Regions from separate parts of the Paenibacillus sp. VT-400 genome, predicted to be linked through region 2. Evidence: riboswitches for the same ligand, from Rfam matches in the RefSeq annotation. Region 2 holds a riboswitch; each other region holds the start of a gene.
The links. A riboswitch is a leader RNA that binds a small molecule or an ion and turns the genes downstream of it on or off. The one in region 2 is predicted to bind cyclic di-AMP.
Positions count from the first base shown of each region.

Region 1: it holds a riboswitch for cyclic di-AMP, as region 2 does, so the genes downstream of both, EL84_RS06505 (C40 family peptidase) here and EL84_RS30270 (3D domain-containing protein) in region 2, are expected to answer to the same signal.
Region 3: it holds a riboswitch for cyclic di-AMP, as region 2 does, so the genes downstream of both, EL84_RS13435 (hypothetical protein) here and EL84_RS30270 (3D domain-containing protein) in region 2, are expected to answer to the same signal.

Region 1 is NZ_LELF01000050.1:23,785-31,720, reverse strand. Features, by position in the region: gene EL84_RS06510 (GNAT family N-acetyltransferase) at 1-430, opposite strand, end outside; gene EL84_RS06505 (C40 family peptidase) at 787-1,257, opposite strand; cyclic di-AMP (ydaO/yuaA leader) riboswitch at 1,261-1,398, opposite strand; gene EL84_RS06500 (hypothetical protein) at 1,644-2,495, opposite strand; gene EL84_RS06495 (M1 family metallopeptidase) at 2,506-4,497, opposite strand; gene EL84_RS06490 (YwhD family protein) at 4,599-5,102, shown strand; gene EL84_RS06485 (transglycosylase domain-containing protein) at 5,300-7,378, opposite strand; gene speE (polyamine aminopropyltransferase) at 7,791-7,936, shown strand, end outside.
Region 2 is NZ_LELF01000069.1:51,446-59,381, forward strand. Features, by position in the region: gene EL84_RS30270 (3D domain-containing protein) at 36-1,220, opposite strand; cyclic di-AMP (ydaO/yuaA leader) riboswitch at 1,494-1,747, opposite strand; gene EL84_RS30275 (TatD family hydrolase) at 1,989-2,759, opposite strand; gene EL84_RS30280 (HD domain-containing protein) at 3,092-4,369, opposite strand; gene EL84_RS30285 (AbrB/MazE/SpoVT family DNA-binding domain-containing protein) at 4,687-4,941, shown strand; gene rsmI (16S rRNA (cytidine(1402)-2'-O)-methyltransferase) at 5,226-6,110, opposite strand; gene EL84_RS30295 (tRNA1(Val) (adenine(37)-N6)-methyltransferase) at 6,111-6,890, opposite strand; gene yabA (DNA replication initiation control protein YabA) at 6,986-7,354, opposite strand; gene EL84_RS30305 (stage 0 sporulation family protein) at 7,383-7,936, opposite strand, start outside.
Region 3 is NZ_LELF01000067.1:624,658-632,593, reverse strand. Features, by position in the region: gene EL84_RS13450 (organic hydroperoxide resistance protein) at 1-334, opposite strand, end outside; gene EL84_RS13445 (Nramp family divalent metal transporter) at 735-2,030, shown strand; gene EL84_RS13440 (HAD family hydrolase) at 2,136-2,819, opposite strand; gene EL84_RS13435 (hypothetical protein) at 2,994-3,392, opposite strand; cyclic di-AMP (ydaO/yuaA leader) riboswitch at 3,508-3,683, opposite strand; gene EL84_RS13430 (glutathione peroxidase) at 4,055-4,534, shown strand; tRNA gene EL84_RS13425 (tRNA-Leu) at 4,682-4,764, opposite strand; gene EL84_RS13420 (urease accessory protein UreF) at 5,209-5,910, shown strand; gene EL84_RS13415 (hypothetical protein) at 6,177-6,380, shown strand; gene EL84_RS30835 (hypothetical protein) at 6,408-7,043, shown strand; gene urtE (urea ABC transporter ATP-binding subunit UrtE) at 7,074-7,769, opposite strand; gene urtD (urea ABC transporter ATP-binding protein UrtD) at 7,747-7,936, opposite strand, start outside.

The DNA.
Region 1 (7,936 bases), on a different contig from region 2:
CGTATGTATCCTGGGTGACAAATCCACTCTTTAGATAAACTTGAATGGCACGAGCATTCCAAGTGAGTACTTCCAGATCAATCTCATTCGTGGGATTTCGGCGAATAGCTTCCTGTACAATGGCAGTGACAAAAGCTGTCCCTTGACCCTGACCACACAGCTCTGGATGCATGCCAAGGCCAATCCGGGTTACCCCTTGAAGTGGGAAGTATTGAGCAAACCCACATATACGATCGTTCTGATCCAGGACGATCGCATATTGCTCCTGCCGCAGCTGTGCATCTCCGAATTCCACTTCCAGAGCCTTCATCTGCTCCCAGGGGAGCCAGCTGTAGATATTGTAAGGCGGATCATACTGCCAGCTGCAGATAAGCTCCGCATGTTCTTCTCGCATGGGTACAACGTGAAACGTCACAGGGGTTTCCTTCATACACCTGCATGCTCCTTTCCTTGAAACAGAACTCTTTGTCCACTCTACAAAAGTGATGTTCATTTAGCAAGTCTTCCTTCCCAAGAAAAAAAAATGAAACAAAAGTTCCGGTAATTTCGTTTATATTATAACGGGATGGGTAAAAACATCATAAGGGCACGGACGAACGAACGCAAAATGAACCTGTTGATGTCGCAGGATATAACCCGAGTATAACTTGCAACATGAATAAGGATTGAAGCACAAAAAAACCGCCGGATACATTCCTGCGGAGAATGTACCGGGCGGTTCTGTTATGCTTCTTGCTTCGTTCCAGTATGTTTAATGGTTACAGCATCATGTTGCTCAGCTTGTCCCTAGTCAAGGGCCAGTGATTCATATGCGTCCGTGCTCATAATCCGTTTTGCGCCAACATAACGATTGGCCCAATAGTTTTCACTCAATGCACTGATCGTAACGCCTTTGGAAGAAGAGGAGTGTGCGAACTTTCCATCCCCTACAAAGATTCCTACATGGGATACGCCTTTACCTGTTGTATTAAAGAACACCAGATCGCCAGCTCTCATCTCCATGCGGGATACGGAATCGCCCATGTCGAATTGGGAACTGGATTGGCGTGCCAAATCAATACCCAACTTGTCGAATACATACCGTGTAAATCCGGAGCAGTCAAAGCCGTTAAGCGTTGTTCCCCCACTTTTGTATGTAGTTCCCATTGCTGAATCAATTACTGTGTCCATCTTTGAATCTGCGAATGCGCTACCTGCACCAAGCGATAAAGCGAATGTGATGCTAAGTACAGCTGCGGTTAATTTCTTCTTGAACAAGAGATATTCCCCTTCCAATGCCTGCGAGGTTAGCTTAAGGATTCGGTTGAAGGTCCCCTATGATCCCTCTGTAGCAAGATCAATTCACCCATAACTGGTTCCCCCGCTTCCCAGGTGCCAGGAATTTGGCTATGCTAGTTATGCACCTGCGAAATCAAGAAATGACGATTTAATTTTAAGTAGTTACAAATATGAATGTAAAGATTACAAAGTTGTTACTAAAAACTCACTGCGATTATTGTAACAGAGGAGTACGGCTTTGGCAACGTTTAGCAACAAATTTAGCAAAAAAAACCTCGACCTTTGACGGGGAAAGGTTGAGGTTTGCCTATTTATAAGTACATATTAGGCCATGAGTTTAACATGTGATGGTAACAATTTTTAAACTATCTGCTCTCACCTTTGGATATTTTGGACTGCCATAATCGGAAATGGCTGCATATTTTCCACAGACTCAATAGACATCTGGCAAGTGGATACGTCTGTTGTAGTATAAGTCCGGTCAGTCCCGTTAATAACCATGAGGCTGTAGTGAATGCCCCAAAGACGAGCAGGTGTACTCCACCCAGTAGAAGTGCAATGCCGATTACAGCGATGAGATGACGCAGTGCAATCCAGAGTGCTTTGAGGGTACCGTGAGCCCCGCCTTCTCCTTCTGGTGCCGAAACACCGAACTGCATATAGAGTATGACATGGTGGATGATCCAACCATATACAATCCAGGCAGCAACATAAGGTATACCAGGCAAAAGTAATTGAAGGGAATGAAATCCGTCCATGAGAATCGAGTAGAGCTTCGGTATGAGCCAGTAGGCGGGCAGAAGCATCAATAATGTACGTATGGTGTGGAGCAGCAGCATCGGTTTCCACAGATTTTTGATTCCGCGGACAAAGGGGATGCGCTCTTCTGTAGAATTAAAGTGCTGAAGTGAGTAGAGCAGTCCTGCCTGAATGAGGGGGCTGATCAACATGCGAACCAGCAGCATGCCCCCGAGAATCCATAGATAACGAAGAACCTCCGGATGGGTAGACAGGTTAAGTTGACTTTCCATTTTGAACAAAAGTGTACTCAGCTCACCGGCATCAGCATCTGGATAGCGAAGGAGTAGTGGGATGACCGCCGATTGTACCATTCGATAGAAGAAATATCCCCAAATGAGTTGATAAAGAAATAAGAGTGCGGCAATGAACATATGCTGACGGACGAGAAACCAGCCTTCACGTATTTTCGCTTTCACCGTTTCCACCTCACCATGACAGACCTCCGAATATGGCTTCTAATAGTTTGGTTACACTCATGCTCCAGCGGGACTTCGTCTGCTCATCCAGTCCGGATTTCAGGAAATTGTTCATATGGCGGTTCTCCAGCACGATCGAGTACAGGGGATCGGTCATGGCCCAGGATACGGGGGATGTGTGAGTTAATTTATACGTGATGCGATCTTCTTTGCCATTCCATTGCTTGGTGAGGATATGCCCGTCTTCAAAGGCAATGCGAACAGGAACGGCGTTGTAATCACTCCCTTTTTTTGCGATCGTCACGGATGACTCGTACAATGTTTGACCGTCTTTCTGTACGGGCGTAACACGAATCTTCTCTACAGCAAAGTCAGCCATCCCGTTACTATAGACGTATTGATCAAAATAATCAGACCAGGAAGTGCGGGTCACTTGTTCCACAACGTTTTGAAAATCAGCCGAAGTGGGATGTTTGAAGCGGTATTTCTTCACATAGGTAGAGAGAATGCGTTCCATCTTTTTGGCACCGACTTGATGTTCGATACCAAGTAATACAAGCTTGCCACGTGTATAGACATTGGCCGCATACTCATTCTGTGAATCGAACTTCCAGGATTCTTGTGTTAAGGATGAAGGAGACGTAATCAGTCCCGATTGTACCGGCAGATTCGGAATCAATCCGTATTCCTGCTCCATCAGTTTGTCTTCTGCATAAGAGGTGAACCCTTCATCCAGCCAGGCTTCCTCGAATTCGTTGCTGGCAACCATGCCGTAGAAGTACTGGTGTCCGATCTCGTGGACTACGGTACGTTCCAGGTCATAACCTGGCGTGGTGTCATCGGCTCCAAAGGCTGTAACTAGCGTAGGGTATTCCATACCTCCAGCGCCATTCCCCGCTTTGGGTGGAACTACGATGGATAAGGTAGCATAAGGATATGGGCCAAACCATTTGCTATAATTGGCTAGAGCGGCCTTCGCGGCGTAGAAATAACGTTCTTTCAGATCCTGATGAGCTGGGTCCAGATATAACTTGATTCGTACACCAGGCACATTGGGTGCAGAGAAGGGTTCCTCGGCGTACACAAAATCGGGTGAGGCTGCCCAGGCGAAATCATGCACATCATCGGCATAGAATTGATAGACCTTTTCTCCATTCTTCACCACGGCTTGCTGCGTCGGAAATCCGGTAGCAGCCACTTTGTATGTTTCAGGCACCCGAATACGCACACTATATATACCGAAGTCAGCGTAAAACTCTGAATTGCCATGGTACTGGTGCAGATTCCAGCCTTCCGTTGTTCGTCCACGTCTGCCCACAGGTTCATAGGCACTTAATTTGGGAAACCATTGACCTGCCATGACAAAATGATCAGCAGTTCCCATCCGGGCAAAAATCTTCGGCAGATTCACTTCAAATCGGGTGTGGAGCGTGATGCTTTCCCCGCCTTTGACGGGTTTGGGCAAGCGTACTTTAATGAGGGTGGTGTCCTTGATATTTCCGTCATCTGGTTGCACATACTGCATCCGGTGCAGCAGAGAGAGCCCGTCCTCCGTTTTCATTTCGGTAATGTTCATGGAGCCATAACCATTGGTAGGCATGACATCACCACGAAGCTTTCCACCGGATTCCTTCATAAAGGTGGTGTCAGCAGAAGAGAAGGCGTTGGGATACATATGAAAGTAAAGCTCGCTGACGGTTTTTTTACCTGGATGTGTCCAGGTAATCGTCTGAGTCCCTTCCAGTACATTCCCTTCGACCAGTTTTACATCCATGTGATATTCCACAACACGGTTGCTGTACACTTCGGCAGTAGGGGTCTGTACACTTTCTGGAGGTGCTGGCGTTGGGGCTATTGCCTTAGGCTTGCCCGATTCGGGGGCGAGTACTGGCAATTCGGAATGAGTTGAGCGATTATAACCCAGAGTGATCCATATCCCTCCGGCAAGTACACACAGGGCCAGGGATGCAGTGAGCCAGCTCTTGGCGCGTCGTGGAATCATCGTTAAATACCTCCCGTTGACAAGCATCTACAGCATGTATATGTTTGCAATGGGGCAATTATTAGTTAAAATATTTGTATCAACCCTTGGAGGTTATAAACATGGACCAAAACGAGCAAAACGGCAAAAAACAGATTGCCTTGAATATCGTTAGTGCAAAAAGCAAGCATAAAGGCTTCGGTGCAGGCTCCATTGAGCTGAATAACCTTTCCCCGGTCATTATTGATAATGGCGAAGCCAAAATCGATATCGGTGCGATGCATGCGAAGAGCAAAGTGGAACGCAATATCAAGTTCTCAACCAATCGTGAAGATGTACCCAACGGACGCCAGGTATGGCTGGTATGGGTAGCTGTCGATCGCACGGAGGAAGGCCAACTGTATGGTGGAGCAACGGCATGTGAGATGTGGATTGATACGGAAGCAAGACGTGGATGGAAACTGCTGGCGGAACATGTGAATCGCATGGATTATGCCTTGAAGCGTCGCTTCATGTTGGATGAGCTTGGACCTGAAGCTCGAGCTGCACTTAAGACACTGCTGATCTCACACAACCAAGACTGGTGGAATGCTTCTCCAGATGTATTGAAGGAAGCACTCGCCTAAGGCAGATCTTTTAACACAGTCTAAAAGAAAAAAGCAAAAGGCCCCTTGACCGGAAAGTTCGGTTGGGGGTCTTTTGCTCGTGCTTTAATCCTATTCATCGATCTGAATAATTATGAGTTTTCATCCGAAGTGAATTTCCAATTGTTCAATATAACCAGGGGTTATAGGTGACGCAACTAAGTCATTGCGCATTTACGTCATTCTACCCACCAACGTTTGAAATCTCCCCACCAAGAATGTTTCTCTTCCTGTATGCCTTGTTGATTCTGTACCTGACGGGTCTTCTCATCTTCTCCAGAATCCGAATCATCCGTTGTGCCATGGCATACCTCTGTCGGTTCAGTACCATCAATAAAAACTTCCAGCCGTTTCTCTTCACAACCGTTGCCTGCCAGCTTGCCGGATTCCGGATCAATATAGACACTTACGACATGATCAGGAACGGTGAAAATTTTGGGTGGTACGCTCGCAAGTGCCTGCTCTGTGAACTGGGCAAAGATCGGTGCTGCCCGGCGGCCATCCGAAGTCGAGATGGATTTGCCTTGATCGTAACCAACCCATACAGCGGTGGAAAGCTCCGGTGTGAATCCAACGAGCCAGGCATCCGTGTTGGTTGTTCCTGTTTTTCCCGCTACCGGACGTTTGATCGCCTTAGACACCCGGTTGCCCGTTCCTCCATTTTCGAAGACACTTTCCATTAAACGAGTTAGGACATAAGCTGCCGCAGGTTCCACAACCGTCTCAGCCTTCGTCTGAGGCGATTCATAGAGTACACGTCCTGCGGCATCTGTTACTTGCAGAATGGCGACAGGCGGCGTCCGTTGTCCACCAGCAGCAATGACGGAAAAGGCCGACGCCATCTCCAACGGGCTGACAGGTGACGTTCCCAGTGCAAGAGAAGGTACGGCGCTCAGATTGCTTGTAATGCCGAGGTTTTTTGCCATACTCACAACCTGCTCAGGACCGATCTGCATAATGGTGTTCACCGCATAGATATTGTCTGAAGCGGCGATCGCCTGTCTTAGATCAATCTCACCCAGATACTTGTCTCCAAAGTTGCCGGGTTTATAGGTTTTGCGGTCGTTGTCATAGTGAAAAAGGGTAGGTTCACTGTTAAATATGGATGCACTGGTGAGCTGCTTGGATTCCAGGGCTGCCAGATACATAATGGGTTTAAACGCCGAACCTGGCTGGCGCGTTGTCGCCAGTACATGGTTAATCTGATTGGTGCGGTAATTCTTGCCGCCTACCATGGCTTTGATGTAACCCGTACGAGGGTCGATGGACACGAGAGCCGTCTCAAGCTCACTTTTGGCATCCATACCCTTCGCTATGGCATCTTCAGCTGCTTTTTGTACACGCAGATCCAGGGTGGTGTAGATATTCAATCCCCCATGATCCAGCATCGCTTCACTGATTCCCAGCTCTCTGATGGCCAGATTCCGGATATAGTCACGGAAATACGGAGCACTTTCCACCGTTTTACGCTCACTTTCCGGTTTGAACGAAAGCATTTTCTCATACGCCTTATCCGCTTCGGCCTGGGTGATCTTGCCGATATCAGCCATGGCATTCAGCACAATCTTCTGTCGGTCTTTGGCATTCTTCATATGGTTATAGGGTGAATAGTAGGTAGGTCCTTTCGGGATTCCTGCCAGCATGGCACTCTCTGCAAGATCCAGCTGTTTGGCTGATTTGCCAAAATACATTCGTGAAGCCGCTTCGATTCCGTACGCACCATGCCCATAATAGATTTCGTTCAGATACATCTGCAAAATTTCATCCTTGCTGTATTTCATCTCCAATTGCGCCGTGTACATGGCTTCCTTGGCTTTGCGAGTCCATGTTTTCTCATGAGATAGATATAGGTTACGCGCCAGCTGTTGAGTCAATGTACTCGCACCCTGCGACATCTGCATATGTTCGAGGTTAACGAGCACAGCCCGTCCCATCCCTTGCACGTCGAACCCGTAGTGATTATAGAATTTGCGGTCCTCTACAGCCAGAGTGGCATTGACCAGATCTGGAGCGATATCCTCCAGTTGAACGGGTACAGAGTCTTTGCCACCTGCGGAGAAGGTAGCGATGACTTCACCCTGACTGTCCAGTAATCTGGAATTCCGGTCAGAGTCTGCCAGGGGCAGGCTGGTTGCGTATAGATAGACCAATCCTGCAGCGGTAGCAAGTATGGCGAGCACGGCGAGCAGAGACAGGTTTTTAATGAATTTACGTACACGGAACCCGCGTTTGCGGGTCTTTTGATTTGGCTTGGTCATGGAACGGGCTCCTCTCTTTTCTTCCAGTATGGGACTTGATTGGCAGGGATATTCAATCGGGTGCATAAGCGAACAAAATGTAGCATTTTCGCCGGAAAAACCGTTTTGCAGTATAAACGTCAATCGCGTATAATGCAAAAGGGTAATGAAAAGGTAAGATTCGGCACAAGATACTAAAGCGCGTAAGGACGAACAGACGAATGGTCATTGATTCATTGATTAGTCAGACGCTCTGCACGCTCTGGTCAATTTAATCTATATAATGAAGTGAACCGCGGACCTTTCCCGCAGGCCAGCAATGATAACGCGATATGGCGCCGAACGCTGGACGTGCTTGGGCGAACCGATTATAGTGCACAGCGCTTGATCGGGTATGGCTGATCATTAACTTTACGGAAAGAAGGTAGAGATTATGGAATTGTGGTTTACGGAGAAACAGACCCCGGTATTCGGGATCACCGCGAAGATTAAGCAGACCTATGTTACAGAGAAAACGGATTTTCAAGATTTGGCCATGGTAGAGACCGAAGAATTCGGTAACATGTTGCTTCTTGATGG
Region 2 (7,936 bases):
ATTTTATAGCATTCCCATTTCAAAGTAAAACGATTTTAGTTCGCTTCCGGCTTCACCGGACCGATCACGTAGACCGTCTTGCCTTTCTTACGTCCAAAATTCAGGGCATGCTTCACACTGTCATAATACACATCAATTTTGTTGCCTTTAATGGCACCGCCTGTATCTTCCGCACGACGGAATCCCAGACCTTCGATATATACCCACCAGCCAATTGGAATGACTTTGGGATCAACCGCAATGGTGCGCCCTTCCGTTACACGAGTACCGGAAGCTGTTTTAGTTCCAATGCCAGGCTCTTCGGAAGAGTAGGCAGTCATGGATACATTTTTAAGTACTTTGGAGTATTTAAAAGAAGTCCCGGATACGGTAATCACTTTGCTGCCCGAGGCAGATGTTTTCTTCGAGTTCGTTGTTGTAGCCTTTTTGGTTGTTGACGTTTGAGCCGATACGGTCTGAATCTCAGGTTCTTTCACGACCGGTTTTGCTTTGGTGCCGACAGCGATCACTTTATCTACACGATTATTCGCGACAGATTTGCCGACCATTTTTTTGGAGACCAATTCTCCATCCTGAAATACCTTTTCGATATGCTGCACAATTGTGCCTTCTTTGCCGTTCACAACGACACGGTTATCCCCTTTGTACAAGCTAGGGTCAGCCGTTTTAATGACTTTGTAAGCGATCGGTTGCTCTACGTCCACTGTACGCTTTGTTACGCGCACTACACGGATCTTCATCTCCGGTTTGATCGCAGTTCCAAGCGCCGGATACACTTTATCATTACTTTCAACTTGAATACCTGATTTTTGAATTGCATCTTCTACCGATGAATCGGTTGTATACAGAGTCTTGGTGTCTCCGTCTGCCGTAATGTTAACTGGAACGGCCCGCTCAATAACGATTCGGTCTCCATCTGTTAACGCCCCATTCATGGACATGGATACCTTATCGTGAGGGCTGACTGTGATCGACTGCTCCTCCAGCATTTCCTGAAGCATTCCTGTACGAGTCTCTACCACCTGAGCTTTGCCATCAATAACCAGTGAAATTTGTTTCCCGGCCTGACCGTAAACGACTAACAAGATCATGATTGTAAGCGCAATTGAGAAAATCGCGATCAATGCCATTTGACGCATGTTCTCATGCTTCCACCGCAACGCGAAAGACTTACTGGATGATCGTGACTCATGGGTCTCTTCTGGTTGGAATGTGCCCACTTCTCCGTCCTCCTTCATAGCCTCGCCGTCTAAAGTAATGCATGATGTCTTTGACGTGACTATACCAAATTTTCTACAGAACACAGATTGGACCAACATAATCCGGTTCTGCACCATGAATCAATCTTCGCAACATGATGTCATCCTCCTGAATACCTACCGTATGATGACAATATTTCTTTTATTCAAAAACAAAAAAGCCAAAGAAAGAGTGTAAGAGGAACTCTTTCGTGGCTTCCGAATGATTTTGAATATCGGAAATTCATGCACGAGGTTGCCTCTCTTTTTCCGCTTGCGAGGTTAGCTGTCGGGTTCGGGCGAAAGAGAGCCGCCCTATCTTGGGTCACCCGCTCATGGCGGACGCCCTTGAATTCACCCCGAGACCCAAAGAAGAAATCAAATACGGCTTCGCAGTTCCCTTCGCTGCTTTTGGGTCAGCGAACGTTGCGCATCGGCCAAATACACCGATGTTTAAGCCCTATTGGTTCCCCCGCTCTCCGATAACGGAGACTCAGCGAGACTGATTCATGAAAGTAATGTTGTTTCATCGGAAAGTGTCCCTTTGTTCATCCCCCGAACATCTGTCCAATTTTCCGCACAACAATTCACTGAAAAGATGATATCCTGTTTTGATGCATGTTGTAAAGCGTTGATCAAGTACGTTTTTCTGAATATTTGGTTAAAATATTGTAATATTCTTGATTTATTTGGATCAAAGGGCAAATTACCTCCGCTTACCTGCCTTTTTCACCTCATTTGCTCGTTTTTTTAACGAATCCCAAATCGTTCCATGGCATTTTTGGTTGTTATTGCAGCAATTTCCTCCACCGAAATGCCTTTAATTTCCGCAGCTGCCTCTGCAACCAGACGTACATGCGCTGTCTCATTTCGCTTCCCACGATAAGGGTGCGGTGTCAAATATGGAGCATCTGTTTCAATGAAAAACCGGTCCATAGGAACCTTCTCCAGCACCTCTTTGGGTTGCTTTGCATTTTTGAATGTGATCGGTCCTCCGAAGGAGAGATGGAAGCCCATATCGAGGCAACTTTTTGCTGTTTCCCAGCTGCCCGAGAACGAGTGCATCACACCACCAACTTCGCCCGCCTTCTCTTCACGCAAAATTCTTATGATATCCTCATGTGCATCCCGATTATGGATGACAATTGGCATGTTCACTTCACGCGCCAAAGCAATTTGTTGTCGTAATACGCGATGCTGTATTTCTTTTGGTGAAGTATCCCAGTGATAATCCAATCCAATCTCACCGATCGCAACCACTTTTTCATGCTTGCATAAAGATGCAATCCACTCCAAATCGCCCTCCTGCATTGTGATCGCATCTACGGGATGCCACCCTACAGCTGCATATATAAAGTCATATGTTTCGGCGAGTTTCATTGTGGTTGGAATCGTCTCCCGGTTAAAGCCAATGTTGATCATGCGACCAACTCCTGCATCCACAGCACGCTGAATCATGTCCTCGCGGTCCTCGTCGAATTGTGGTGCATCCAGATGTGTATGTGTGTCGAACAGCATCATGTCTGTATCTCCCTTCATGTCGAAATAACGACTATCTTCTTTTTCAAAATCCAATTTGTAAAATTCAATAATTCAATGACTCATACATAAAACATTTTGGGTATCTGTGTATTACATCATTACGTTTGTTTCTTCACAACTACAATATATAGAAGATATACGGATATTCTGATCTATATATTGTTGATTTTGCTCATTCTGCCTACTTGCATTTACAAAATTATGTCGATCTACATATACTCCCCATTAAAGCAGATTACTGTATCATGAAAAATAGCTCTTTTAGAAAGTGTTTTGATATCGAAATTCTTCATCGGATTATACCCACATGATTACAAGAAATAGGGGCGTATATGTGACGGTAATTCGTGAATAATCGCATCCACCTTGTTTTGAGGGTAATACAAATGATGTTTCCCTCGGTGAAGCCCACTGATGGAACGGACAATGTCAGATACTTCTGACAACTCACGTAAATTGTCCTGTCGATCCAGAAGAAGAATCTGCTTATCTGTGGATTCATCCGGACGAAACACATCATACGGATTATCCGAAGGAAAATCAATTTCAAGATCATATTCGGGATCGAGGCCAGCCTGTACAAAAGCTTCCCGAATCTCTTCCATCATTGTCAAGTCGACCTGTTCAAGCTCTACATACTTATATAACTTGCGATCCATAAAACGTTCGCATAACTCACTTAGAACAGTATCGTCCTCCTTGCGCCACTGCGTAAATGCCGTCTGAATTAATGCTTCATCCAACTGCAAATATTCATCCACGGATAATTCTCCTTCAAATAATTGAGGGAGTGGATCAATCATGAAGCGGAATTGAAAACCATGTTGTAGGAGTGTTTTCGCTCGCTTGAATATTTGCCGCAATATAATTTCAGAACTACGAGTTACCGGATGGAAGTAAATCTGCCAATACATCTGATACCGAGACATTAGGTAATCCTCCACAGCATGCATGCCTGACTCCTTGACTACAATCCGCCCATGATAAGGACGCAGCATCCGAAGGATACGATCAAGGTCAATCGTGCCATAATTTACACCTGTAAAATAGGCATCCCTGAGCAAATAATCCATTCGGTCTGCATCAAGCGGACTGGTCACCAAGTTCACCACAATCGGCTTTTCATACGTTTTTTGAATGACAGACGCTACTTTCTCAGGAAAATCAGGAGCATACCGTCTTAAGATCGCCCCTACTTCGGTATCACCTGTAATAATGCGGCAAGTCCAATCTTCGTGATTCATGTCAAAAGCTTCCTCGATGGAGTGAGAGAATGGCCCATGCCCGAGATCATGAAGCAGAGCTGCACACAGAGCTACAATCTTTTCTTCCTTCGGCCAATCCGAATAATGACTTCTTTCAAATTGAGAGATGATCTTGCGTGTGATCTCATAAACACCTAGTGAATGTGAGAACCGACTATGCTCTGCTCCGTGAAAGGTAAGGTAAGAAGTACCCAGCTGACGAATCCGGCGTAAACGCTGAAATTCCGGGGTGTTAATTAACTGCCATATAACCGGATCTTGCACGTGGATATAATTATGTACCGGATCTTTGAATACTTTCTCTTCCGTTAAACGTTGTTCCATGTCGACTCACTCCTTTAATTTCTTTTATATTAACGCTTTGAGCTCTGCGATTCACCTAAGATTCGACACCGTATGACGAATTTTGTCGAATGAAGTAGTTTTGTCGTTTTCCAAATCGACAAAGCTGACATTGAGGTTTAAATGCGAAAAACAGCTTCCAATCCCTTACCACCAGTAACCTTGTGAAAAACAGCCTTAATTTTAAGCTAATTTTAAGGTTGACTGATTTGGGAATCGTTGGTATGATGAGTATCATAAAACATAAAATAATGTCGAATAATGACAAAGATAGTTAGCTGAGAGGAGCACTGATTATAATGATGAAATCAACAGGTATTGTAAGAAAAGTGGACGAACTGGGACGGGTAGTTATTCCAATTGAATTGCGCCGTACGCTCGGTATTGGTGAAAAAGATGCTCTGGAAATCTACGTTGACGGCGAGCGCATCATGTTGAAAAAATACGAGCCTGCTTGTATCTTCTGTGGTAATGCAGAGAACGTTACTTACTTCAAAGGTAAAATTGTTTGTAACGAATGTATTTCCGAAATCCCTGCACCTGTGACAAAATAAGAAAAACCAGGTATACTGGACTTATCTAAATTGTTATTTCTAACCTTTTTTAATATTCCTTAATGACCTTCCCGGTGTGAACCCCACCGCGGAAGGTATTTTTTTTGCCATGTTATGGGTTCCATTACCCAAAATGATTCTGTCACACGCGAACTGGGAGAGAACGATGAAATTTGTACGGAATTTTTTTTAGCCACTCTGCTCTTTTTAATATTCCACTAAGGTTGGATATAAGCTTCTTTTCAGGTTATGTTCCCCACAACAGAAGATATTTGGTTAGATTACTACTCGATTAATGCATTATATACATCACGCTTCGCCAGACCGCGATCGGTAGCCGTTTTTTTCATTGCATCTTTGCGGTTATGTCCTTCACCCTCATAATGGCTGACATGATCCGCGAGTGACATGAGCTGCCACCATGCTTCGCGCTCAGCCTTACGCTCCTCTTCCTTAATGCCTTCTACCAGCAAGCAGTACTCGCCAAGAGGTGGATGTTCTTCAAGCCAGTCTATGCATTCCCTCACAGTACCCCTTGCGAATTCCTCATGACGCTTGGTTAGTTCACGTGCCAGGACAATCGAGCGATCACCCAGAATTTCTTCGAGGTGGACTAATGTTTTCCGAATACGGTGAGGCGATTCATAAAATAACAAAGTCCCGTTGGATTCGTCAAAAGCCTCCAGCACTTTTCGCATGTCCTTTTTCTCCCGCGGCAAAAAACCGCCGAATGTAAAACGCTCCGTCGGTAATCCGGACACGATCAGAGCAGACAACGCAGCATTGGGCCCCGGGATGGGAATGACCGTTATTCCGGCTTCCAGTGCAAGCTGTACAAGGTCAGAACCAGGGTCCGAAATGGCTGGCAAACCGGCATCGCTGACAAGTGCCAAATTTTTTCCTTCTATTATATAGCGTATCAGTTCAGGTCCACTCGCCCCCTTATTATGCTCATGATAACTAAACAGCATCGAAGGTGTAATTTCAAAATGGGTAAGCAGCTTTCGGGTCTGGCGTGTATCTTCTGCTGCAATGATGTCACAACTCTGCAATGTCTTGATGGCACGGAAGGTCATATCCTCCAGATTACCAATGGGTGTTCCAACCAGATAGAGCTTGCCTGATCCTTCAGGCTGCTCCGCATAGCTTTTTTGAATATGCAAAGTCATCTAAAGCCCTCCTTTCGTAGTACGCTCAGCATATTGCTGACCATAGTAAATATCCATAATCTCTTCGCAGTATTTCCCCTCTTCATTGTAGACAATGAGTGGAGGAAGCATCCTAACTTCCGGTTTACCATCTTTCATTCCTTCAATTAACACCATGTTGGCTTCCAGATGAGCACGGGGATGTACCATCCGAATCCGTTTTGGTTCCAGCTTATATTCGCGCATGAGTGAGATAATCTCTGCAAGGCGCTGTGGACGATGAACCATCGATACTTTGCCGCCATTACGTACAAGTCGACTGCACGCCTGAATCACTTCTTCCAGGGTACATCCGATCTCATGACGTGCCATTGCCTGATGTGTGTTCATCTTGAGATCACTGCCATTCAGAGGCATGTATGGAGGATTAACCGTTATTGCATCGTATACAGCATGTCCTGTTTCTTTCACGAGTTCTCGCAAATCACCTTCACGAATCATAATCGATTCATCCAATGTATTTAATTGCACACTGCGACGCGCCATATCAGCCAAACGTGGCTGAATCTCGATCCCTTCCAGACTAGCCTGCGTACGCGTTGTAAGCAAAATGGGAACCACCCCGTTACCGGTACACAAATCAAGTACACGACCCCGTTTAGGTACGGAAGCAAACCGGGCTAATAATACGGCATCCATCGAAAAACTAAACACTTCATCACTTTGAATGATTCTCAGATCATGAGAGAGCAGATCATCAATCCGCTCTGACTCATGTAAAACAACTTCATTTGCTTTCATATGTTACGCTCATCCTCCGGTACTCTATATCTCATGTTCGTTTAGTTTAGGTTTATAACCTTGAAAAAAAACCGTAGGGGATCCCTACGGTCACTTCATTTATTCAAAAAAGACAGGCAGAACAGACAATCGCCCTCCGTCCGCAAATGTCCATAATAGACGTTGCAGATATGGAAGCCTTCGTGATACAACCGAGCCAGATTATCATACCCTTCACCCACAACATCCTCGCCTGTAGCCGGACCTGCTGGTCTTGCTACAGGAGCGAGTGCTGAGGAGATCGGCAGATCTGCCGGAGCCTCACGTTTGAGCAGTTTGCGTAACTGCTCATTCTCGATGGTAAGCCGCTGATTATCCTCAAGCAGCTCCTTCACAATCATTTTTAACTCTCCTAAATCACCGTGCAACTGACCCAGTTGGGTTTCCATTTCATGAATGTGCGTAAACAGATTTTTCTTTTCCAAGTTTCCACCCCGAAGCAACCTTTATGGTTTACTTGATAACGACGTCATCCAGCGGAAGTTCTTTGACTTTACTGATGTCGAACAGTTGAACATGGACTGTGCGGCTACCGGCATTAATTCCGACAACTTTTCCTTCACCCAATGAGGTGACGACCAATTTGCCTACAGCTGGCAGTTCTTCTCTCACACTTTCATAGTTATCATGCTCAAATTTCAGACAGCACATGAGTCTTCCGCACAACCCTGAAATTTTCGTCGGATTCAGTGACAGGCTCTGATCTTTAGCCATCTTGATTGATACCGGCTCAAAGTCTCCCAGCCAGGAAGAACAACACAACACACGGCCGCAAGGTCCGATTCCGCCAAGCATCTTCGCTTCATCACGTACACCAATCTGTCTCAGCTCGATTCGTGTCCGGAATATGCTTGCCAGATCCTTGACCAGCTCCCGGAAATCAACTCTTCCTTCAGCTGTAAAATAAAATATAATTTTATTGCGATCAAACGTAAATTCCACATCGACCAGCTTCATTTTGAGGCCATGGTCTTTGATTTTATTTAAACAAGTACCGAATGCTTCCT
Region 3 (7,936 bases), on a different contig from region 2:
CTGCTTGACTGTGATCTACACCAGGCATGCTAACGTCCAGACGAACAGACAGCTGAAAACCGTCATCCGCAGGGTCTTTACCAATGGATACATTACTTGTAACGACCACATCCTCCAATTTCACACCTGCTTTGCGTGCTACATTGGCAAGGGCACTTTCATAACATGCTCCATATCCAGCGGCAAAAAGCTGCTCAGGGTTAGTACCTTCACCACCGGAGCCACCAAGCTCTTTTGGCATTTTCAGATCATGCTTGAGTACGCCATCCGAAGAAGTCACCGAACCTGTACGTCCACCTTTAACTGTCGCTACTGCTGTATATAAAGCTTCCATTAAGAATCTCTCCCTTATCCATATAGTTTTTTACTGCCTTCCTTTCAATTTAAACTTCTGGCTCATTTTGAAACGCAATTTTGTATCTTTATCAGCTTTTACAACTTTATAATTTTCATGCATTTCAATGCCATGGCTGTATTTTCCCCAAGGTTGGGTAATATACGAAGGGGCATATTCAAGCTGGAACCGGAATTTTGTGTTGATACATAAAAGTTGCACTAGACAAAAATAATTGAAGGAGTACAATGTAACAATAAACATAAAAATTTAGATATATCATGAGCGGTTTGTACCGCATCAATATTTCAAAATCAATAATTCAAAGTCAGGTGATCATCGTATGAGTAAAAAAAATCCGTTCAACGCTCCTTCAAGAGAATCATTGTCTACTGCGGGCATGGCCCCTTCCCTTGGAGAAGCACATAGTTCCATGAAAGTTCCGCAGAATGCTGCATGGTGGAAGAAATTCCTCGCCTTTGTAGGCCCAGGATACCTTGTTGCCGTAGGTTACATGGATCCCGGGAATTGGGCAACAGATATCGCAGGCGGCTCGCAGTTCGGGTATACCTTGTTATCCGTTATCCTGTTATCGAACCTGATGGCCGTTGTCCTTCAGTCGCTGGCTGGCAAGCTCGGCATCGTCACTGGACGGGATCTGGCTCAAGCCTGTCGTGAACGATTCAGCATGCCTGTTGTTATGATGTTATGGATTTTGTGTGAGCTTGCCATTGCAGCTACCGATCTGGCTGAAGTCATTGGTTCTGCCATCGCATTAAAACTGTTATTTAACATCCCCATGTTATACGGCGTTATCATCACCGCAGTTGATGTACTCCTGATTCTTGTACTGCAAAACAAAGGTTTCCGCGCTCTGGAAACACTTGTCATTGTGCTGATGGCAACCATAGCCCTCTGCTTCGGGATTGATCTGTTTCTGGCGAAACCGGATATGGGCGGTGTTCTCCATGGTTTTGTACCAAATGTTGAGATTCTGCAAAACCCGGCCATGCTCTATATTGCCATTGGTATTATCGGAGCAACCGTGATGCCGCATAATCTGTACCTGCATTCTTCCATTGTGCAGACCCGTCAGATCGAACAGACCCCACAGGGCAAAAAAGAAGCCATTCGGTACTCGACCATGGATTCTACAATCGCGTTGACACTGGCCCTGTTCATCAATGCAGCCATCCTGATTGTATCTGCCGCTGTATTTCACAGTGCTGGTATGACGCAGGTTGCTGAGATCGCTGATGCCTATCATCTGCTGACACCTCTATTGGGTACTACGGTTGCAAGTATCCTGTTCGGTGTGGCGCTGTTAGCATCAGGTCAGAACTCTACCCTTACAGGTACACTCGCTGGGCAGATCGTTATGGAAGGTTTCCTGAACATTCGAATTCCGGCATGGCTACGCAGACTGGTCACACGTCTGATCGCCATCATCCCGGCGGTAATTGTCACAGCGATTGCAGGAGAACATGGCACAGAAGAACTACTCATTTTGAGCCAGGTCGTGCTGTCACTTCAATTGCCCTTTGCTGTAATTCCCCTGGTGATGTTCACAAGTGATAAAAAAAGTATGGGTGCATTCGCCAACAAATTGTGGCTCAAAATCATCTCATGGGTCATTACAGCTATTATCGTTATGCTAAATGTATATCTGATCATTCAGACGATCCGCTTGTTCTAATCTCATTCTAATCGACTAAATACTAAAAAGGCTGATCAACTCCGGTATGCTATACCCAAGTTGATCAGCCTTTATTGTTGCAATCCAATAAACAACCATCTGAATCTAATCCTGATTTGGTATCAGTAACGGCAAGAGTTGATCCAATGAATCAACAGTCCAATCCGCACGTTTGTCATCCGATAGTTCTGGCTGGAATCTTCCGTAACCCTGCATAATTCGAATCGTACGCATGCCCAGCTTCCGAGCAGGTATAATGTCGTTATCGATCCGATCGCCGATCATGACGGCTTCCTCCGGTTCACAACCGGCCTGCTTCAAGGCCACAGCGTATAACTCAGGGTCTGGCTTGGACACTCCTTCTTCAGCCGAACATGCCAGAACATCAACATACTTCCGCAAGCCGTAACTCTCCAGTCTCTCTTCCGTTCCAGGACTCTGATTGGCAATAATGCCAATGCGATAATGCCGTGACAACTGCTGAAGAACGGAATCTGCTGAAGGAAAAGGACGTTCAAGATCTTTTTGAAACTTCAGCTTGTCCTGAATCTGTTTTTGATGTCCCTCGTCTTTAACAAATGTGCGAATTGCCACTCTCATAGGCCATTGCTCATATTTTCGGTAACAGTTCGCGAACAGTTCTCTTACCGCCTCAATCTTCACCGGATATCTCAATGCACAGGCTTCGCGGACGAACTGTCCGATAATATCATCAACCGGCTCCCATTCATCCACCAGCGTATCTCCAACATCAAAAAACAACCATTTCAATCCACCTACATCCGGCACTCCAATTCCTCCTTGTAAGCATAAAAAAGAAGACTCACCATCATGCATGAGTCTCCTCAAACTTCCGTTTATCGATGAATCAATTTCATAATACCTTGAGTGAATTCTGAAATTGATTCTAATACATTCAATTATAACAGGCACCTTACACCTGAGCAATCACAAGCTATGGCATTAACCATTGAGGAGAAAGCCAACTTCCCCATTGAGCGAATATACAATCCGGTCTGCGCCCATGCCCCGATAGATGCCCTTAGGATGACTCTGCTCCGTAATGACGCACAGGGATTTCGATGTCCATGAACGGCAGATCTGTAAATAACGACAGGTCAGATTCAGGCTGTTCTCGAAAATAAACACGTTGCCTACGCTGCCCTGCGGCAAAAACCATTTTTGAGCTGCAGCCGTATTCATGCGAATGACATGTTCTACTCCGATTCTACGGAGTCTTCGCTCTTCCCCTGCACTGTTGGTTAGAACGGCAAACGGCATTTTTTTGTACATCAGCAATTTGATAAATTTGCGTCCTGCTTCATTTGGAGCAGTCACTAAGATCATCTCAGTATCCATCATTCGTTCCTCCCTTGGCGTGAAAAGACAACAAAAAAGAAGCGTGGGGGACCAAGGCCTCCCGAACGCTTCTTAAATAACCCATGGCGAAAACACCATGAACCAGCGTACGGCTTGTTGCCTCTCCCTTTAACGCTTACGAGGTTAGCTGACGGATTCGGGCGCGAGAGTCGCCCTATTTCCGGCTGTCACCGGAAAATTCACCCCATGAATGCCCACTGTCCTGGACAGCGCATTCCGTTGGTTCCCCCGTTTCCCATTCATTAATGAATGGAAACTCAGCGATTAAAACATCGTTCGTATATCTTAAGGTAAGATCGAGCGATATTATCGTTTGTTTCGTTTTTCAAGTACAATTTAGTTTAAATTGAAATTACGTTATGAATCATACACCCCCGCCATGACGGTGTAAAGTCCTTACAGATCACCGAATCGGCAGATTTTTGCCAATACTCGTTCATAATAACGCTTACAATAAGGTTATACTCTATCCATCTCTTCAAGGCTATCTAATTCTCACTCTGACGAAAATCCCTTCGTAATTCATTCACGTATTCAGCACAACTGGCCTGTTTTGATTCTTTTAACACCATATTAGTTTTGCAATATTTAATTGCAACCAATATAATAGAAGATATAAGAGTAAATAAATGGAGGCGATTTAGATGACAGTCTACGATTACAAAGTGAATACCCTTCGCGGTCAAGAAGTTGAAATGTCCGACTACCGTGACAAAGTGCTCCTGATTGTGAATACGGCAAGCTCATGCGGCCTTACCCCTCAATTCAAAGGTCTGCAAGAATTGCAAGACAAGTTTCAAGATGCTCCATTTGAAGTTCTTGGTTTCCCAAGCAACCAGTTTGCACAGGAAAAAGGATCTTCCGACGATATTGCCGAGTTCTGTCAGATGAATTATGGCGTGAGCTTCCCCATGTTTGAGAAAATTGATGTGAACGGCTCAAGCGCTCACCCTCTTTTCCAACACCTGAGCACAGAAGCTCCTGGCCTGCTCGGCTCCAAAGCAATCAAATGGAATTTCACCAAATTCCTCGTGGATCAGAACGGACAGGTCATTAAACGTTATGCTCCCAAAACAACACCGGACAAGATTGAAGAAGATATCAAGAATTTGCTGCAAAAATAATACACAGGCCACCCGTAGCCGGAAGGTAGAGCAACATTCCTCCGGTAATGGATGGCCTTTTTTCAACCCAGATGTCATACTGTTCGAAAAAGACAAAAAAAAGAAGCTTCCCATTAATGGAAAGCTTCTTTTTAATCGTTCATATGATGCGGTCGAGAGGACTCGAACCTCCACGGGCATACGCCCACTACCCCCTCAAGATAGCGTGTCTGCCATTCCACCACGACCGCATGTCGTAAATAATCGGCAACAGAATTGATTATACCGGGTTCAGAACTAAAAGTAAAGTATTTTTTAATACTTCTTTTTCAGCTAGGCATTTTCATCAAAAATCGCATAATCTCGTCATCTTTACCCATGAACTGCATATGATTAGATTTGATCCCCTCTTTTTCGGTAAGAGCCGATCTTGTTGATTCATTTATATATAGTCCTTCCTTATATATAGTCCTCCCTGCACTTCACCACATAAATAACACAATGAGTTATATAAAATAACACAAATATTAAATTCCAGATTTAATCCATTAATTTTCACGGATACTATTGACAAAAAGCGGACATTTATGGGATGATAACTATCATATAATTCGGATTTCTAAACACAAAGCAAACAAAAAGGAACATAAATGTTACTTTAAGTGACATTTAACGAACACAGGAGGCGAATGATTGTGAACCGTGGGAATAAGCTGCTCGATTATGTCAAACTGCTTGATTCCTCTATTCAGGTTGGAGGGTTCACCCATTCCTTCGGCATGGATATCCATATCAGGGAGGGTACCATTCGTAATGCTGAAGATCTCGAATCATTCATGCGTTGTCAGTTGCATCCGAGCATCGTTCGTCTTGAAGGTATGGCTATCAAAGGCATCTATACCGCAACAGATCACAAGGATACATGGCGGATAGCTCTGATCGACAAGCTCGTCCATGTTCAGCGAACCCCTGGAGATCTCAGAGAACAAGCTGCCGCCATGGGTAAACGATTGATCAGACTCGCACGAGCTCTGCACCCCTGGATTGAATTCAGCCAGCTCGAACAGATCTTTGCCAAATACGATTCGGTTGGCTGCCTCTCCACTGTTCACGCCTGGATTAACCACCACCTCGACATCCCGGTCGAGGAGGCGGTCCTTGGTTACCTGCATTCAGCCATGAATGCCTGCATAACCGAAGCCTCCAAAGTCATTCCCCTGAACAACGATACAACCAAGGATCTGATGGTCCGCCTGGCCACAGATCTGGAGAATGAATGGAAGACCGTCAGCGCCTCGGCTGCGGATGGACTGGCACAGCCAACCTCGATGTCCATGAAATCGTTTTTCCCCAGTTTCCATATGCTCGGAGCTGGACTTCATGCCTACAGGGCCTAATCCTCTTCCTCCTCATGCCTGCTCCCCTTCATTCAAAAAAACTAAAAAACACGCGGCAACCTCCTTGCCGACGTGTTTTTTGTCATTTCATTTGTTTTATTTACGTATTTACGCCATTTATAATCACAAAATACACTTTTTTCCGTCTTTTTTAATTGTTAGATGACGAATTTACGTATATAATAAAACATACAGCTCGCATTTCTATATATTCTACATGAAGAAAGGGCGGCTGAATACTACATTCTAACCAGGGGTGAACCCTTTTGAACAAGAAAAAACCAGTTACTCCGTTCGGATGGGCCATCAAACGACGGCTAACCGAACTTCAAGTGGACCAGAAGACCTTTTGTGAACAGCATGGCATCCCACCCTATCGTTTATCCAATCTTATTCACGGCACACGCAAAGCAACCCGATTCAGGCACCTGGTCGCTGATATTTTGGATATTCCAGATGAACTGAGATAAGATTTCTGCCAAAGGAGGGTCTCATCCATGAGACATGTTACATCCGATCTGGAGAGGCTGTCGTTCCAGTCCATACGTCACCAGCTCATCATTGTTGATGACAATTGGATTATCCAAAGTTGTAACCGTGCCTGGCAACAGGGACTTGGTCAATGCTCACCAAACCCGGATATACACAGTAGTCATAGACACTACCTGCACCTGACGGAAGCCTGGGCAAAACGAGGCAAGAACGCTAACATGGCACTTGTCGCACAGAATTTGAAAGAACGCGGAATACCCTTTAATCGAAATCATACATATGACATCTGCGTGTATACTGTATACAACGAAAAGAGGTGGTTTCGTGTAGAACTCACCCCTCTATCTTATTCAAATTCAATTCTGGATACCGATCTCGCTTTAATTGCACACATGGATATTACCGAACAAAGAAAGACAGAACACCAATTGAAGAAAGCATTGTCTGAAGTGCGCACATTGCGCGGACTGCTGCCTATTTGCGCTGTCTGCAAACAAATCAAGGACGAAGAGGAACACTGGAACTCCGTTGAGAGTTATCTGGAGAAGCATACCCACGCCGAATTCACGCATGACATCTGTCCGGAATGCATCCGGCGGTTATATCCGAAATACTCAAATATCCTGGACAAGCGCTCCTAAAACCTTTCTCCACTGGCCGACTAACTACAACTATACGGAGAGATGATGTTCAAACTGCGACATATCCAGTTCTTGCGGTGTCCCATGCAGGGTTATGGTTCCTTTGTCCATGATATAGATGTAATCTGCGGCACTTCGTACAAAATCAATACTCTGCTCTACCAGCAGAACCGAGAGGTTCCCCTTTGCCTTGAGCTGCAAAATAACCTGCCGAATGTCCTCCACGATAGAAGGCTGGATGCCTTCTGTCGGCTCATCCAGTAGCAACAACCCCGGACGCGAAGCCAATGCCCGGGCGAATGCCAACTGCTGCTGCTGTCCACCACTCAGATCCCCGCCCTGCCGTCCATACATCGTAGCAAGCACCGGGAACATCGCCAGTACATCCTCCGGGAACGTTTTTACTCCCGGTGCACTTGTCTCCAGACCGAGCAATAAGTTTTCTTTCACCGTAAGCTGCGGGAAAATCTCCCGCCCCTGCGGTACATAACCAATCCCTGCCCTTGCCCGCTTGGCTGTGTCCAAGGTGGATAACTCCTGATTTTGCCACTGAATACTACCCTTGCGTGTTTTGAGCAGCCCCATTAATGTTTTCATCAACGTTGTTTTCCCCACACCGTTACGGCCCATCAGACACACCACCTGTCCAGGCGGTACATCCAGGTTCACACCACGAAGCACATTGCTTTCCCCGTAGCCGGATTCAATTCGTTGCAGCGACAGCATGGTCATCCCTCCTTTTGCCCAGATACACTTCTGCCACTTTCGGGTCTGCCTGTACCTCCGCCATCGTACCTTCCTTCAGCAGTTTCCCTTCATGCATCACCGTTACCTTGGCTGCGAACTCTCGCACAAACTCCATATCATGCTCCACCACCACAACCGAGCGTTCA